3 regions of the Metabacillus sp. 113a genome follow, and region 2 is predicted to be linked to each of the others. Evidence: riboswitches for the same ligand, from Rfam matches in the RefSeq annotation. Region 2 holds a riboswitch; each other region holds the start of a gene.
What was found. A riboswitch is a leader RNA that binds a small molecule or an ion and turns the genes downstream of it on or off. The one in region 2 is predicted to bind S-adenosylmethionine.
Positions count from the first base shown of each region.

Region 1: another riboswitch for S-adenosylmethionine. It lies ahead of ACQCVE_RS18070 (Na+/H+ antiporter NhaC family protein); the one in region 2 lies ahead of msrA (peptide-methionine (S)-S-oxide reductase MsrA).
Region 3: another riboswitch for S-adenosylmethionine. It lies ahead of mtnK (S-methyl-5-thioribose kinase); the one in region 2 lies ahead of msrA (peptide-methionine (S)-S-oxide reductase MsrA).

Region 1 is NZ_JBNILJ010000020.1:1,610-6,780, reverse strand. It holds gene ACQCVE_RS18085 (GerAB/ArcD/ProY family transporter) at 1-929, shown strand, start outside; gene ACQCVE_RS18080 (hypothetical protein) at 901-1,170, shown strand; gene ACQCVE_RS18075 (acyltransferase) at 1,249-2,361, opposite strand; gene ACQCVE_RS18070 (Na+/H+ antiporter NhaC family protein) at 2,810-4,153, opposite strand; SAM riboswitch class I at 4,241-4,345, opposite strand; gene ACQCVE_RS18065 (GNAT family N-acetyltransferase) at 4,542-5,171, opposite strand, start outside.
Region 2 is NZ_JBNILJ010000014.1:26,179-31,349, forward strand. It holds gene ACQCVE_RS15985 (D-alanine--D-alanine ligase) at 1-337, opposite strand, end outside; gene ACQCVE_RS15990 (thioredoxin family protein) at 535-852, shown strand; SAM riboswitch class I at 977-1,092, shown strand; gene msrA (peptide-methionine (S)-S-oxide reductase MsrA) at 1,182-1,718, shown strand; gene ACQCVE_RS16000 (FAD-dependent oxidoreductase) at 1,812-3,344, shown strand; gene ACQCVE_RS16005 (MarR family winged helix-turn-helix transcriptional regulator) at 3,418-3,867, shown strand; gene ACQCVE_RS16010 (organic hydroperoxide resistance protein) at 3,864-4,289, shown strand; gene ACQCVE_RS16015 (hypothetical protein) at 4,380-4,625, shown strand; gene ACQCVE_RS16020 (class I SAM-dependent methyltransferase) at 5,159-5,171, opposite strand, start outside.
Region 3 is NZ_JBNILJ010000005.1:88,097-93,267, forward strand. It holds gene ACQCVE_RS10525 (methylated-DNA--[protein]-cysteine S-methyltransferase) at 1-29, shown strand, start outside; gene ACQCVE_RS10530 (metalloregulator ArsR/SmtB family transcription factor) at 399-980, shown strand; gene mtnA (S-methyl-5-thioribose-1-phosphate isomerase) at 1,139-2,203, opposite strand; gene mtnK (S-methyl-5-thioribose kinase) at 2,221-3,411, opposite strand; SAM riboswitch class I at 3,508-3,670, opposite strand; gene ACQCVE_RS10545 (carbon-nitrogen family hydrolase) at 3,871-4,674, opposite strand; gene ACQCVE_RS10550 (pyridoxal phosphate-dependent aminotransferase) at 4,776-5,171, shown strand, end outside.

The DNA.
Region 1 (5,171 bases), on a different contig from region 2:
CAATTATCGGAATACTGATCATGCTTCTCGGGAAAAAAGCTGGAATCGCCGTTTCTTCCCTTTACATTCTTTATTTTCTCTATATCTGTACCCGGGTGCTGAGGGATTTTGGGGAGCTGCTTATCATTACAGCCTATGATGAAACGTTTTTAATCGTGATCAGCAGCTTTATGATGCTGGCAGTCATGTATTTTGCAATCAAACGGGTCCAAGTGATTGCAGGTGTTTCAAAGCCCCTGTTTTTTGCTATTACAATCCCATTTTTAGTTGTTGTCTCTTTTGAAGTCATTTCCAGAATTGTGGATGTAAACGAGCTGCTTCCCGTACTTCAGGATGGACCGCTTCCTCTTTTAAAAACGGTGTTTCCAACAGTCATGACCTTCCCATTTGGGGAAATGATTGTATTTACGATGTTTTATCCTCTTGTTCAAGAAGGCGCGAAGCTGATCAAAACAACACTGACCTCAATTTTTTTGGCCACACTGGTCCTGTGCACAACTGCCCTGCTTCATGTTTCCATCCTCGGAGCAGAAATGACGAAAAACTTTGTCTTTCCGATTCTTGCCACGGTCTCTCTCATCAACATTTCAGACTTTATCCAGAGGCTAGACTCCATCGTTGTCATTTTAATGATTATCGTGGGTTTTGTGAAAGTGTTTATGTTTTTCTATGCCGCACTTAGAAGTACGGTCGAGTTAACCGGCACAAATAACCCGGTGCCTCCCGCCCTGATTTATGGAATCGGAATCACCTTTGCCTCACTCTCTGTTGCCAACACTCAATATGAACATTTCCAGGAAGGTCTCAATTTTGTTCCATTTTTTCTCCACGTTCCCTTTCAGATGATCATTCCAGCTGTCCTGCTTTTCGTTCTTTGGCTGAAAAAAAGGAAAAAAGGTGATGCAGTTGACCATTATAAAGAAATTTAAAAGAGCATTAACAGAAATGAAAACGATAGCCTATTCACTTACGATCATAATCGTCCTTTTTATCGGGATTGCCTGTATTGATTTGTATCAGGGCTATTCGTGGAACATGATCATGAAAACGTTTACGCATGAGTTGAAAACGTCCTCCATGAACGATCTTTTCTCAATGTCCATTTTCCTCATTCTCATTATCATCTATCTTTATGTGACCTCGGTAAAGTCGGACAAAAAGAAATCTTGAAGATTGACCGCCGAATACAGCGGAGAAAAAGCCCAGTGCTTAATGCACTGAGCTTTTTCTTAAGGATTTATCCTTTTTTTAGGCTGGCTGTTTTACGCCATCTTGCGCTTTCGAGTGCTTACCGGAACCTGATTTTTTAATCTTCGGTACAGGCAGAAGATAAGTGGAAAGCGGCAGGAACGTAATAAGTCTAATCGCTGCTGCACACAGGACCGTGACAACGATAAACATTGGTGCTACATAAGCGAAGCTCCAGTACTGTTCAGGCAGATGTCTTGCAAGCAGATACAGGATCATTGGATGAATCAAATAAATTCCCATTGAATACTTCCCAAGGAGTACAAGCGGCTGCCGCACTGCTGCAAACTTTGAAAGCAGCGGGTACATGCCCACAATGGACACACACAGCAGCGGGATGTTTACCAGATTGGTTAATCTGCGGTTTGAAACGTAGCCGACTGTTTTGTACTCAATGACGCATCCAATAGTAACGGCAATTGTAACGAGCAGCATTGTAATCGGTCTTTTAACTGCGAAATCGCGGATGCCTTCCCAGTAATAGGCCATTAATCCTCCGAAAGCAAAGTAGAAAATCCAGACAGGCATAAACGCTTTGCTTGCGATAAACTCTCCAAGCGCCCCGTCGAACGGAGGCTGTATTCCATAAAGGTTATAACTGATAATAAGAGATACGAATGCAAAAACAATTATCAAGGATTGAGAGTTAAAAAGCTTTGCCAGCAGCGGAAAGATTAAATAAAACTGTAATACAATAGAGATGAAATAGAGATGGTAAAAGGACTCGCCTTCCAAAAACGTAATGATTTCTGTAGCTGGATCTGCAATGCCCTTGCCTGTGTACAAATACATCATATAGCGGTAGGCTACACTCCATAAAATAAACGGAATGATAACCTTTGCAAATCTTGACTTAATATATTTTCCAAATTGAAATCCTTTATTACGCACCTGTAAAAACAGCAAAAATCCGCTGATTACTGCAAATATAGGTGTTCCAAATCGTCCTACCTGATTTAAAAAGTGGGAAAACGCATCAAACTTTTCTCCATTCATGCCGTAGTAGGTAGCAGATACATGCACTGCCAGCACCCCCAGGCAAGCGAGGGCACGAAGGAAATGGATTTCAAATAAATAAGCTTTGCCGCTTTTCTTAATAGCCTCAGTTGACATTCTCATATCGCTCCTTTACTGAGTTAGTACTTTCCCATTCTAAACGATATCTGTCTATGTGTGTAAGACAAATTTGAAAAGCATGCTTTCGTACGGGAACCCCATAGAGGTCTTAAGATGGAGTGATGGGGCTGTAAGCGCAACCAAGCCCTGATTAAGCATGAGCACAAAGTCATCAGCTTTTTTTAAAAACTAAAAATGATGTGTTAGTCATTAATTGTTCCAGCGATAAAAATCATCAAAAATTTTTATAGGAACAGATATTTACAAAAAATCACGCATTTTGTCGAAACCTGTCGTCCGGAACAAGGTACCCATGACTGGCTGAAAAATTTCTATAGGCTCTCCATCCTGACTTTCCCTCTCGTCCCCGAGCCTATTTTGCATCACAAATTGATTTTTGTCAAAAAAATGGGCGATACTCCTGCCTCGTATCGCCCCTGAAAAATCAACTGTAATTTTCTCTTACATCAGCTGCATCGGAATCCTGCTTATTTGATTTAGGCTTCAGCTTCGGAAAGCCAAACGCAATAGCCAGAAGTCCGCAAACAAGTGTCAGCATCGGGTAGAACGTGTACGGGATGATGCTGAGCGGTGAGGCTTTAACAAGCTGAGCCCCCGCAAGCATCTGAGCCCCATAAGGAATCAGCCCCTGTACGCTGCACGAAAAGATATCGAGAATACTTGCAGATTTTCTGTTATCAATCCCGTACTGATCCGCAATGTTTTTGGCAAGCGGGCCTGCAGTAATGATAGAAATGGTATTATTTGCCGTTGATAGATTTGTTGCACCCACCAGACCGGCAATTCCAAGTTCTGCGCCTCTTTTTGATCGGATATTTTTCGTCATGGCATTTAGAATAAACTGAATTCCTCCATTGTGCTTGATCAGCTCAACCATTCCGCCAATCAAAACAGAGAGGATAATAAGTTCAGCCATTCCTGATACTCCGTCCATTAGCGATTGGGAAAAAGAAAGGATATTGAAGCTGCCATCGGAGAGTCCGATGATCGCGGTCAATACTATTCCCCCCCCAAGCACGGCAACAACGTTCAGTCCTGCCAGAGCTCCAATCAATACTCCAAGGTATGGGAGCATTTTAATGAAATTGAATTCCTTCGTTTCCACTGTGGAATCCATTCCTGCAGAGATCACAATCAAAATGATCGCTGTGACGACTGCTGCCGGCAAAACAATAAAGAAATTCGTTTTGAACTTATCCAGCATTTCTGTCTTCTGGGTTCTGACCGCCGCAATCGTAGTGTCGGATATGAAGGAGAGATTATCTCCGAACATTGCTCCTCCGATAACGGCAGCCACAGCAAGTGCTACAGGGATTTCAGTTTCCCCGCTGATTCCTGCTGCTATAGGGCCAAGAGCTGCGATCGTCCCCATTGATGTTCCCATTGAAAGGGAAACAAACGCTGCAATAATGAACAATCCTGCTACAAGAAAGCTCTGTGGAAAGTAGGTCAGAGCCAGGTTTACTGTCGATTCAACTGCTCCCATAGCTTTGGCCGATTCCGAAAAAGCACCTGCCAGGATGTAAATAAAGACCATAATCATAATATCCGGATGGCCGGCACCCTTTGCAAAGCGCTCAACCTTCGAATTCAGCGTTTCTTTTCTATTCATAAACAGCGCTGCGGCTACTGCGACCAAAATGGATACAACCATCGGCAGTTTATAAAAGTCCCCGGTGATCACACCTGCCGTAATAAAAAGGGCGATAAAAATCAGCAGCGGCAGCAGCGCCAGCGGATTTGCTTTTACTTCACGATTCACGTTCATTTTCCCACCTCGCATCAATTCTGTTCATAAAAAAGACCCCTTCTTATCCTTAAGAAGAGGCCTTAATACACAATAATCAGGACACTCTTCTCATCTTTCAAGCATTTGCTTGCTGGATTTGGCACAGCACTCTTAAAAAAGTCCGCTGCCGAGGCATCGCAGGGCCAGTCCCTCCGCCTCTCGTGATAAGAAGTTCGTAAATTTATGGGCATTTCATAAACAATCTTTTACTACCTTAAGGGCTGCACAAAAAAATGTCAAACCATAATTTTATTTTCTTAAAAAAATATTTACATGCTGTCATTCATGAAAGCCTTACCAAGCCTGCTGCAGCAACAGCAAGGATATATGTTAAAAAAGATGAATAGAAAACAGCAATAATTGCTATTTACTTTCCAGCAAAAGGATTCTTCCATTCCATCAATGCAGCATAATGGCATGATTCTTCATCCTCTAAATAGTTCCCCATGACCTTCAAAGGGGTGCGGCCGCACCTGAGCAAAAAGGTAAGGACCGGATCCTTTAACTCCCCGTTTACAACACCCTCTAAATACTCTTCAGGTTTCAGTTCATCTGACTTTTTATAGTAGCCCGGCATTCTTCCGCCTCCGAGCAAACGATCAAGCTTTTTATGTACAACCAATTCATAGGCAGAAAACATAAGCCAGCTCCCAAGCCCTGCCTTCCGGTATTGAGGTCTTACCCCTATATCCACAACATACAGCGTTCTGCCCTCTGAAACATGGCTGCCGATATAACCCCGGTCCGTCATATCATCCCACGTATGGTCCGGACCTTTCTCGTCATAATCAACTAAAAGGCTCGTCAGGGATCCTGCGAGCACTCCATCCACTTCAATGCATAGAGCTCCTTCCTGAAACAAGCGGATGTGGCTTTGAAGCTGCTCTTTGCTCCACAGGAGCTCGCTTGGAAAAGGAGGAGGAAAGCTCTCCCTCTGAATCCGGATCAATCCATCAAAGTCAGACTCATGATAGTTGCGGATAACAGCAGGCTTCGG
Region 2 (5,171 bases):
TCGTTCCATCTTCCCCATTAGGTCCATGAAGAAGCGGAAAAATGACATCAAACGGCTTCTCCTCCTGGTCAGCAGATGCAGACGGAAACAGCTCTGCATTCAGAGCAGACGGCATAATCGCCTTCCCTTCAGAATCGCCAAGCTTCAGGGCAGATACACTGGATGCCGGCTCATACAGCTGTGCACCGCGGATCCATTCTCCCTTTTCTGTAATATAAATAGGATGTATATCAAATTGCTTGAGATCCAGCGCTTTAATAACAGCAAGTGCTGTTTGCAATGAGACTTGATGTTCTGCGGATTTTCCACCGTATACAAGCCCGAGTTTAATTTTCATGTTTTATTTCCCCCTCAATCTATCACGTACACGTTTTTTTCATCACTCTTCCTATTTTATCATTTTCCAGCCTGTTTGTTATCTTTGGCCCTGCAATTCTTTTATAGCATTCGAACATCTGTAAACTTTTGTGCGAAATCAAAATGTCGTTTATTTCTGCAGTTTGTATTAAAATAGTGGCAGGAGGGATTATGCATATGGAAAAAATTACATCAACCGAACAATTCGAAAAGCTCATTTCATCTGATAAGGAAGTTCTCGTTAAATTCTTCGCTGACTGGTGTCCCGATTGCACGCGAATGAACTTTTTCATTGATGAAATTCTTGAAGAATATAAGGACTTTCAATGGTTCGAGATCAATAAGGATGAGTTCCCTGAAATAGCTGAAAAATATCAGGTTATGGGAATTCCAAGCATTCTTATTTTCAAAAACGGCGAAAAGCTCGGTCACTTGCACAGCGCCAATGCCAAAACACCTGATCAGGTTCGTGAATTTCTTACAGAAAAACTTTAAGCACAAGCTCCGGCTTGTGTTTTTTGCTTTCCGATCAAACAACCTTTTGCCCGGGTTGGGCAGCACGAGTAAGAATCCTTGACTTTCCTTTCAATCAGTTTTATGCTCGTTTTAATTTCATTCACTCTTATCGAGAGAGGCGGAGGGACATGGCCCTGCGAAGCCTCGGCAGCGGATCACGGCAAATGTGAAACCGTGCTAATTCCTGCGGGCATATGCTTTTTGCCCGGCAGATGAGAGAAGAGCCGGTCTGCTTTTCAGATTATTCCCCCCTCTTCTGCTCAGGAAGAGGGGTTTTTACAGTTTCTTAAATCAAAGGAGGAAAAGACATGACTGCCATTCAAATTGAAACGGCAACATTTGCGGGAGGCTGCTTTTGGTGCATGGTAAAACCATTTGATGAACTTCCCGGAATTCACGGGATCGTTTCCGGATACACAGGCGGGCACATCGATAACCCATCATACGAGCAAGTAAAATCCGGAACATCAGGGCACGCCGAAGCCGTTCAAATCCGGTACAATCCAGAGGTTTTCCCATACGAAAAACTGCTTGAGCTCTACTGGCAGCAAATTGACCCTACGGATGATGAGGGCCAATTTATCGACCGCGGGGAATCTTACCGGGCCATTATTTTCTATCATACGGAAGAACAGCGCCAGGCTGCCGAAGCTTCAAAACAGCTCCTGGCTGAAAGCGGAAAATTTAAAGAACCGATCGTAACCCCAATCAAGGAAGCAAGTGCCTTCTATCCGGCTGAAGAGCATCATCAGGGCTTTTACAAAAAAAACCCTGAAAAATACAAGCAGGAGCGTGAGGAATCCGGACGCGAGGCTTTTATCAGTCAGAATTGGAAAAATCGTTAAGAGTGCGGAAATCCGCACTCTTTTTATTTTGGTACATGATTTTCTTGATGTTGGAAAAATTATCTTAGAGTACATATCGAAGGAGGCTTTCCCTTGTCTACTAAATCAATCCCTTCATCCCCTGAACCTTTTTGGAGAGAATCAGCCGGGCTTCCCTCCTTTCCAAAGCTTGATAAAAATCTCGATACGGATGCAGTTGTTGTCGGAGGCGGCATCACCGGAATCACAGCTGCCTACTTACTTGCCAAAGAAGGAGTTAACGTCGTCCTGCTTGAAGCCGATGGGCTGCTGAACGGAACAACCGGCCATACAACAGCCAAAATCACCACCCAGCATGACCTGATTTATGATGAGCTGATTCAGCATATCGGGGAAGAAAAAGCAAAAAAATACTTTGCTGCGAACCATGAGGCGCTCGAGTTTATGAGAGATTACGCAGCAGGTGTTTCCTGTGATTTTTCAAACCAGGATGCCTATATTTATACAGCAGAGAGCAAAAATGCCACGAAGCTTGAAAAAGAATACAAAGCCTACGTCAAACTCGGAATCGATTGCGGGATGGCAGACTCAATCCCTTTTGACCTGCCTATTAAAAATGCCATTCTGATAAAAAATCAGGCCCAGTTCCACCCTCTTTCCTATTTAGGCCACATGACAGGTGAGCTGCAAAAGATGGGAGTGGAAATCTACGAAAATACAGTTGCCGTAGATGCGGAGGTTTTTGAGGGAGGAGCAAAGGTCAGAACGAGGGACGGCTTCGAAGTCAAGGCCAAGCACGCTCTTTCCTGCTCCCATTTTCCTTTTTTTGATGGAAACGGCTTTTATTTCGCACGAATGTATGCGGAAAGATCCTATGTCCTGGGCGTTAAAACAAGGAAGCCTTATCCGGGCGGAATGTATTTAAGTGCGGACAATCCGACCCGCTCAATCCGCTCCACTCCAATGGACGGTGAGGATCTCATTCTCATTGGCGGGGATAGCCATAAAACCGGCCAGGGATTCGATACGCAAAAACATTACGAAGCCCTTGAGCTGTTTGGAAAAGTCCATTTAGGGCTAAAAGAAGCTGTGTATAAGTGGTCTGCACAGGATTTAATTACCCTGGATAAAATTCCTTATGTCGGTCCGGTGACAAAAGGGAAGCCGTCCGTTCTCGCTGCATCAGGCTACCGCAAATGGGGAATGACAAACGGCACGGCCGCTGCCATGATGATGAGGGATATGGTGCTCGAGAGAGAGAATCCTTATCAGGAGGTGTTCTGCCCTTCCCGATTCATTGCAGACCCAAGCATCAAAACATTTCTTGTCCAAAATGCCAATGTAGCCGGACACTTAATTGGAGGAAAGCTGGACTTTGGTTCACGAAAAAAAATCGAAGAACTGCGCAATGATGAAGGCGCCCTCGTCTCCTATAAAGGCCAAAAAGCCGCCGCCTACAAGGATCAGCAAGGCTGCCTGCATCTGGTGGACTCAACCTGCACCCACTTAGGCTGCGAGGTTGAATGGAACCGCGGGGACAGGTCCTGGGATTGTCCATGCCACGGCTCACGCTTTTCCACTGACGGAGAAGTCATGGAGGGCCCCGCAGACAAGCCTCTTAAAAAATTGCAGATGGACGAAGCATAATAATTGTGCTTTCTATCTAAATCGGATACAATTCGATTGTGCACAACTTATTCAGCGAAGGAAGACCATGATCATGGAGAACAGCCAAAAACTCAAGCTTGAAAACCAATTGTGCTTTGCTCTGTATGCCAGCTCAAAGGAAATTTCAAGCCTTTACAGACCGATCCTAGAACCTCTCAACCTAACCTTTCCGCAATACCTGGTCATGCTGGTTTTATGGGAACATCCAAGCCTGACGGTTAAAGAAATCGGCGGGCACCTTATGCTCGACTCCGGTACTCTGACCCCCATGCTTAAACGGCTGGAAGCAGCCGGACTTGTAGCAAGAACCAGGGCAAAAGAGGACGAGCGCAAAGTGACGATTAGTTTGACGGCGAAAGGGGAAAGTCTAAAAACAGAAGCAGCCTGCATCCCGGATGAGGTAGCCCCGAAACTTGGACTATCTGTTGAGGAATATCAGCTACTTCTGAAAACCTTAAAAAACCTGACGATTCATCTAAAACAAGGAGGAAACGAATTATGAATGCACTTTATACGGCAACTGCAACGGCAACAGGCGGACGCGAAGGACGAATCCAATCTTCAGACGGACAGCTTGATTTCCCTGTCTCAATGCCAAAAGGCCTCGGAGGCCAAGGCGGAGAAGGCACAAACCCTGAGCAGCTTTTCGCAGCCGGATATTCTGCCTGCTTCGACAGCGCCCTAAACCTCGTCATCCGTCAAAAGAAAATCAAAACGGAAGGCACAAAGGTTACAGCTAACGTTTCCATCGGCAAAGATGAAGCAGACGGCGGATTTAAACTAGAGGTTGAATTGGAAGCAATCGTCAAAGGTGTGGACGATGCAACCGCACAGGAGCTAATTGAAGCTGCTCACCAGGTTTGCCCATACTCTAAAGCTACCCGCGGCAACATTGATGTAAATTTATCCGGCAAAGCTGAATAATCAGCAGATTGCCATGCAAAAGCTGAACCCTCTGAACGGGTTCAGCTTTTTTGCTGTTGCTGGGGTTTGGGGTTGGCTGGGGGTGTGGCTTTGATTGGGGCTGTGGCTTTGATTGGGGCTGTGCCTCCGACTGGGGATGCGGCCTTGATTGGGGCTGCGGTTGCGATTGGGGATGCGGCTTTGATTGGGGCTGTGGGTGCGATTGGGGATGCGGCTTTGATTGGGGCTGCGCCTCCGTCCCCTGTTACGGTAAAGCACCAGGGGGCGGAGGCAGAACCTTCTCACACTTACTCTCCCAGCGGTTTTGACGCTAAGGGGTCAGAGCAAAACTGGTAGACATAATTGGGGACGGAGGCGTGCTCCGACCCCTTTTTTTGTCTTTTCGGGGACGGAGAGGAAACCTTGTGATCCATTGGGCTGCAAGGCGTCTTACAAACTGGGGACGGAGGTTTAGTGCTTTAGCAGAGTGAGGGTCGGAGGTCAGGAGGTTAAAATATAAGTTAACCAGGCGCGGCGGTGCCGGAGCTTTTCCACTGTAAAGGAACGGGGGACAGAGACTTGATGCTGTCAGCCCTTGTACTTCAAGCCTCTGCGGATCAGGTGCCGGAGCTTTAGTACGGCAGCGAAAGTGGGGCCAGGCACGGTGCCTGGCCCCTGCTGCTTTAACGCAGAGCGGGACGGAGACTGCTCCTTCTAAAACCTTGCCGGACAATGGATTGGAAAGATGGTGCCGAAGCTTTAGTTCTTTATCAGAGTGCGGGCCAGACCCCGCCAAGTGCTCTGCCCCCGCCAATTCAAGGATTCTCCCTATATACAGCGCGCAGACCCCGCCACCATATACGTACGTAGCCCCAGGCCACCCCTTCCCTTTACCGCAGCGGT
Region 3 (5,171 bases), on a different contig from region 2:
TCGAAAAAACAGAATACAAAAAGGCATAATACAAAACACCGGATGACTAATCCGGTGTTTTGTATTGGAATGCTGGTTACCGGCTGCCAATTCCCGTTTTACCCGTGCATTGGCGCTTTGATTCACGCTGCCGGAAACTTGTCACAAATATGGAGCCGTGACATAGTATTTAACAAGGGTAAAAAAGTTTCCTGAGCGCAAGAAGGGGGAGGGATTACTGTGATCATCCGGCCGGCAAGAAATGTGAAAATTGCAGCCTGTGCAGCGCTGTTTAATAAGTGCAGCCTCATCTCAAAAGAACAGGCTCAAGCCATTATAAAGCTTCAGAAGTAATTGACAATAGAATACAAATAAGACTATTATCTAATTAGATATATATCTAATTATGAGGTGCATACATGCAATTAAACCGCTTAGTCCAATTTCATAAAGCAATGGGAGATGCAACAAGGCTAAAAATCATTGCCATCCTGGCAAACGGGCCTAAACACGGCCAGGCATTAGCAGGGATTCTCGGACTCACTCCGCCGACCATCACCCACCATCTTTCCAAACTGAAAGAAGTCAATCTGGTCCGTCAAGAAAGAGAAAAAAACACCATTTATTACTTTCTTCAAAGCAAGGTTATTGAAAATTATGCAAACGATATTGGAAAACTTATCAATGCTGAGGAGGAAAACAAAGTGAAGCAGCTAACGGGGGATCAGTTGAAAATTGTGCAAAATTATTTAACTAGTGAGGGGAAGTTTAAAACCATTCCATCCCAGCGCAAACGAAAGCTTATGGTTCTCTGCTATATTGCGAAAGATTTTGAAGCTGGGAAGAAGTATACAGAAAAAGAAGTGAATGAAGCGATCACCAAATATCATGAAGATTATGCCACCCTCCGGCGGGAAATGATTGTCAATGCAATCATGTACCGTGAAAACAGCATTTATGAGCTCAATCCAAAGGAGCTATGGGCAAAGATTGAAGAATGAACACTCAAATCTTTTATTGGGAGGATCCCCAGCTGCAAAGCTGATCCGGCTGAACAGCGTTCAGACATGCAAACCTGAGGATACATAAAAGCCGGCATCCTCAGTTTTTTCAGCTCTGATTGTTCCTCAGCATGCCCGTTCGAACGGATTCCCGGATTTCATACAGATGGTTCGGGTAAAAAAAGCTCTTCGATTTTAACGCTGTAATTTCCTCTCATGACCCCTTTTTCTGTCACTATGCCTGTTATCAGCTCTGCAGGAGTTACGTCGAAGGCAGGATTGAAGACCTGGACGCCGTCTGGGGATACTTGGGTTCCTGCTATATGAGTAATTTCCTTAGCGTCGCGTTCCTCAATTGGGATTTGTTCTCCGACTTCCATGTTTAAATCAAAAGTAGAGAGTGGGGCAGCAATATAAAACGGGATGCTGAAGGCATTTGCTAAAATAGCAAGATTGTATGTTCCAATTTTATTAGCGGTATCACCGTTTTTCGCAATGCGGTCTGCTCCTGTAATGATGGCGCTGATCTTCTTGTTTTTAATGGTAAAGGCAGCCATGCTGTCTGTAATCAAAGTAACATCGACCCCTGCCTGCATAAGCTCCCATGCAGTGAGTCTTGATCCCTGAAGCACCGGCCGGGTTTCACATGCAAACACTTGAAGCGGGAAATTTTGCTCCTTTGCCAAGTAGAAGGGAGCAAGCGCTGTTCCGTATCTGGCAGTCGCTATTGAACCTGCATTGCAGATGGTCAGGATCCGGTCGTTTTTAGAAAAGAGCTTTAACGCATGCTCTCCTATTTGTCTGCAGGTTTCTTCATCCTCTGCCTGAATTTGAATGGCCTCATGTATAAGATTGGTTTTTGCTTCATTCACTGATTGAACATTGCCGCATGATTTCAGAAGACGGTTAAGAGCCCAGGACAGATTTACGGCCGTTGGCCTCGACCCAGCTAAATATTCCTGCTCTTTTTTTAGCCGTTTCAGGAATAAACCAATTTCTGTTTCACTGTAGCGGGATGCAGAAAGGGCAAGCCCGAATGCTGCTGTTATTCCGATTGCCGGGGCGCCTCTCACTTTCAGACTTTGTATAGCCTCCCAAACGTCTTTTATGTTGTTCAGGCGAATGTATTCGGCTGCGGCCGGCAGTTTTTGCTGATCAAGCATGGAAATATAAGTATCCTTCCATTCAACTGAACGGGGTACGATGAAAGATGGCTGAAGCATGTTTATAGTCCTCCTAATCAGGGGGCAATAGCATGACGGAAAAACCGTTTGAGCTGCCCTGGTTCCGTAAGATTGCGCCGCTGCTTGATCAATTTTTTCCCAAGCTCCAGCGACTGAATTTTCACTTCTATTCTCCGGCTGTGCGGCTGGATGCCATCGAGGTCGGCCACATGGGCGAGGCCGATTGTCCTTCTGATCACCTCACAGCCCGCAAAGCCGATTGTATCCTCAAATATCTGCGCCAATGTATGTTCAAGATAGCCTTCCACTTCAGAGTAGCAGTCCAGACTGCTGTTTTTCCAAGCTTCTTTAAACACATCCGCAAATGTGTTCCATGCTGTTTCGATCGCATGAAACAGAAACTCCTGTTTATCCGGTTCACGGGATAGGGCATTAAGCAGGAGATTTCCAATAAACTGTCCTGGATCAAAGCCGATCGGGCCGAAGAACGCAAATTCAGGATCAATGACTTTCGTTTCTGTTTCTCCTGCAAAAATGCTTCCTGTGTGGAGGTCTCCATGCACTAAGGCATCCGCCTGCGTTAAAAATTTCTTTTTAAGCTTGGCAGCTTCCAGTTTTAAATGGGTGTCTGCCCAGATCTCTTCCGCCGCTTTCCGGAGCTCCGGTTCAAAGTCATTTGAATCATGATCGAAGAATGGATCGGTGAACACAAAGTCCTCTGTAATTTTACAAAGGTCAGGATTCGTAAATTGTTTAACAAGCTGTTTTTTCACATGAGGCTCAAGGGCGAAATCGCTCGTATAAAAGAGCGTCCTGGCCATAAATTCTCCAATGTGCTGAGCGAGATGCGGGAGCTGTTTTCCTTCGATCAATGCCTGCCTGGCAATTTGTAAGTGTGACAGGTCTTCCATTACAGTTACGGCTAGGGGCTGGTCGGTGTAATAGACCTCCGGGACAAGCCCTGGTGCAAGCTCTGCATGCTTAACGAGGGCGCTGCTTTCAATGCGTGCCCGGTCAAGGGTAAGCGGCCATGATTCACCGATTACCTTTGCGTATGGAAGAGCCTGCTTAACAATCACCCCTTTGCCTGATTTTGGATCATGTACTCTGAAAACAAGGTTCAAATTCCCATCGCCAATTTCCCTGCAGTGAAGAATCGTGTCTGGAACGAGGCCCAGCCTGACCGCGAGTGCCGCAGCGGCGGCTTCCGTTAACGGTTCATAAAATGCTGAATGTGGTATACCCAATTTTTTCGCCTCCTGAAAAGCCGTTTTTTAGATAAGTGCAAATACAAAAAGCCTCTTTCGTTTTGAGAAAGAGGCTTGAAGAGGCTGTCTCCGCACCTCTTATCTCCCAGAAAGCATAAAGCTTCTGACGGATTTAGCACCGTGCCTTTTGGAGCGTCTTGCTCCGGCGCTTCTTGCTGCGCCCCATTTCGCAATGGAATTACGGTCGGTTGCTGTTGGGGTCAACGGGCCAATTCCCTCTCCCAACTCTCGATAAGAGTATATGTGTTAGATTTTTTTGAATGTTTTAATTGTTTTGCAATCAATCATTGATGAAAATCTTACCAGCTCCACAATAAGTCTGTCAATCTTTTTTTAGTATGTTTTAAAGGCCCGGCATCAGAAAGAATCTGATAAAACCATTCATAAGCTTCAGGCTGAGTGATTTAACCCTTATATATAAAAAATTAAATAGGGAGGTCAGCTTTTAAAGAACGATTGGTACAATTCAGGCCGGCGGTCCTGAAATACGGGAATCTGTCTTCTGATTTCAGCAATTTCTGCGAAATCCAATTCAGCGCGGAGTGTTTCTGCTCCTTGCCCCGCCTCGGCCAAAACTGATCCCCATGGATCAATGATTATAGAATGTCCGGCAAATTTATTTTTGGGGTCGGACCCGCATCTGTTGCAGGCAACGACAAAGGCCTGATTCTCAATGGCTCTTGCTATGAGGAGCGCCCGCCAGTGGTTAAGGCGGAGGAGGGGCCATTCAGCGGCGACGAACAATACTTCTGCTCCATGGGCTGCATGATCCCGCATCCATTCAGGGAAGCGGATATCGTAGCATATAAAGCCTGCGCATTGGATTCCATCCAGAGAAAAAAGTCCGCTGCTTTTGCCGCCTGTCAAATAATGGTGTTCATCCATCAGTTTAAATAAATGAATTTTGCTGTATTCATGTACCAGCTCTCCGCTCCTGCTGAAAATGAGCATTGTATTTGTTATCTCTTTACCGGACTTTTTGGCAATGGACCCTGCCACCAGGTGGACATGGTGCTCTCTAGCCAAGGCCGAAAGAAAAGCCTTCGAGTCCCTTCCTGCCGGGTCCGCAATCTCATCCAGTCTTGTCAAATCGTATCCAGTGTTCCATAATTCGGGTAATACAAGAATGTCCGGCGGATTGACTTTAACGGCTTCCCTGATCGCAGCTGCCGCTCTTTTTTTATTTTCTTCCGGATTGCCGAATGCGATATCAAATTGGATGCACGCAATTGACTGTTTCACTTTGACCCCCGCTTTCAATCAGAATTTTCTTTACTTTTCTGTATTAACACTATATGATTTGTGACTATCATTTCAAGAATTTTTCGAGAAGGTGGAATAGAATGACATATTTTGAACCATCCCGCTTACTAAGACGGCTTCCTGAGCAATTTTTCGCTGCCTTGTCTTTAAAAGCAGCTGAAAAGATTAAAGAGGGCTGTGACATCATCAATCTGGGCCAGGGAAACCCGGATCAGCCTGCACCTGCACATATCGTTAAGGCGCTTCAAAAAGCTGCAGAAGAACCGGCCAATCACAAATATTCCCCTTTCAGAGGTAAACAGTCTTTAAGAGCAGCTGCTTCAACCTTTTACAAGAGAGAATATGGGGTTGAATTAGATCCGGAGACGGAGATAGCCATCCTGTTTGGTGGGAAAGCCGGGCTTGTTGAGCTTCCACAATGTTTACTAAACCCTGGTGATGTGGCGCTTGTTCCAGATCCTGGATACCCGGATTAC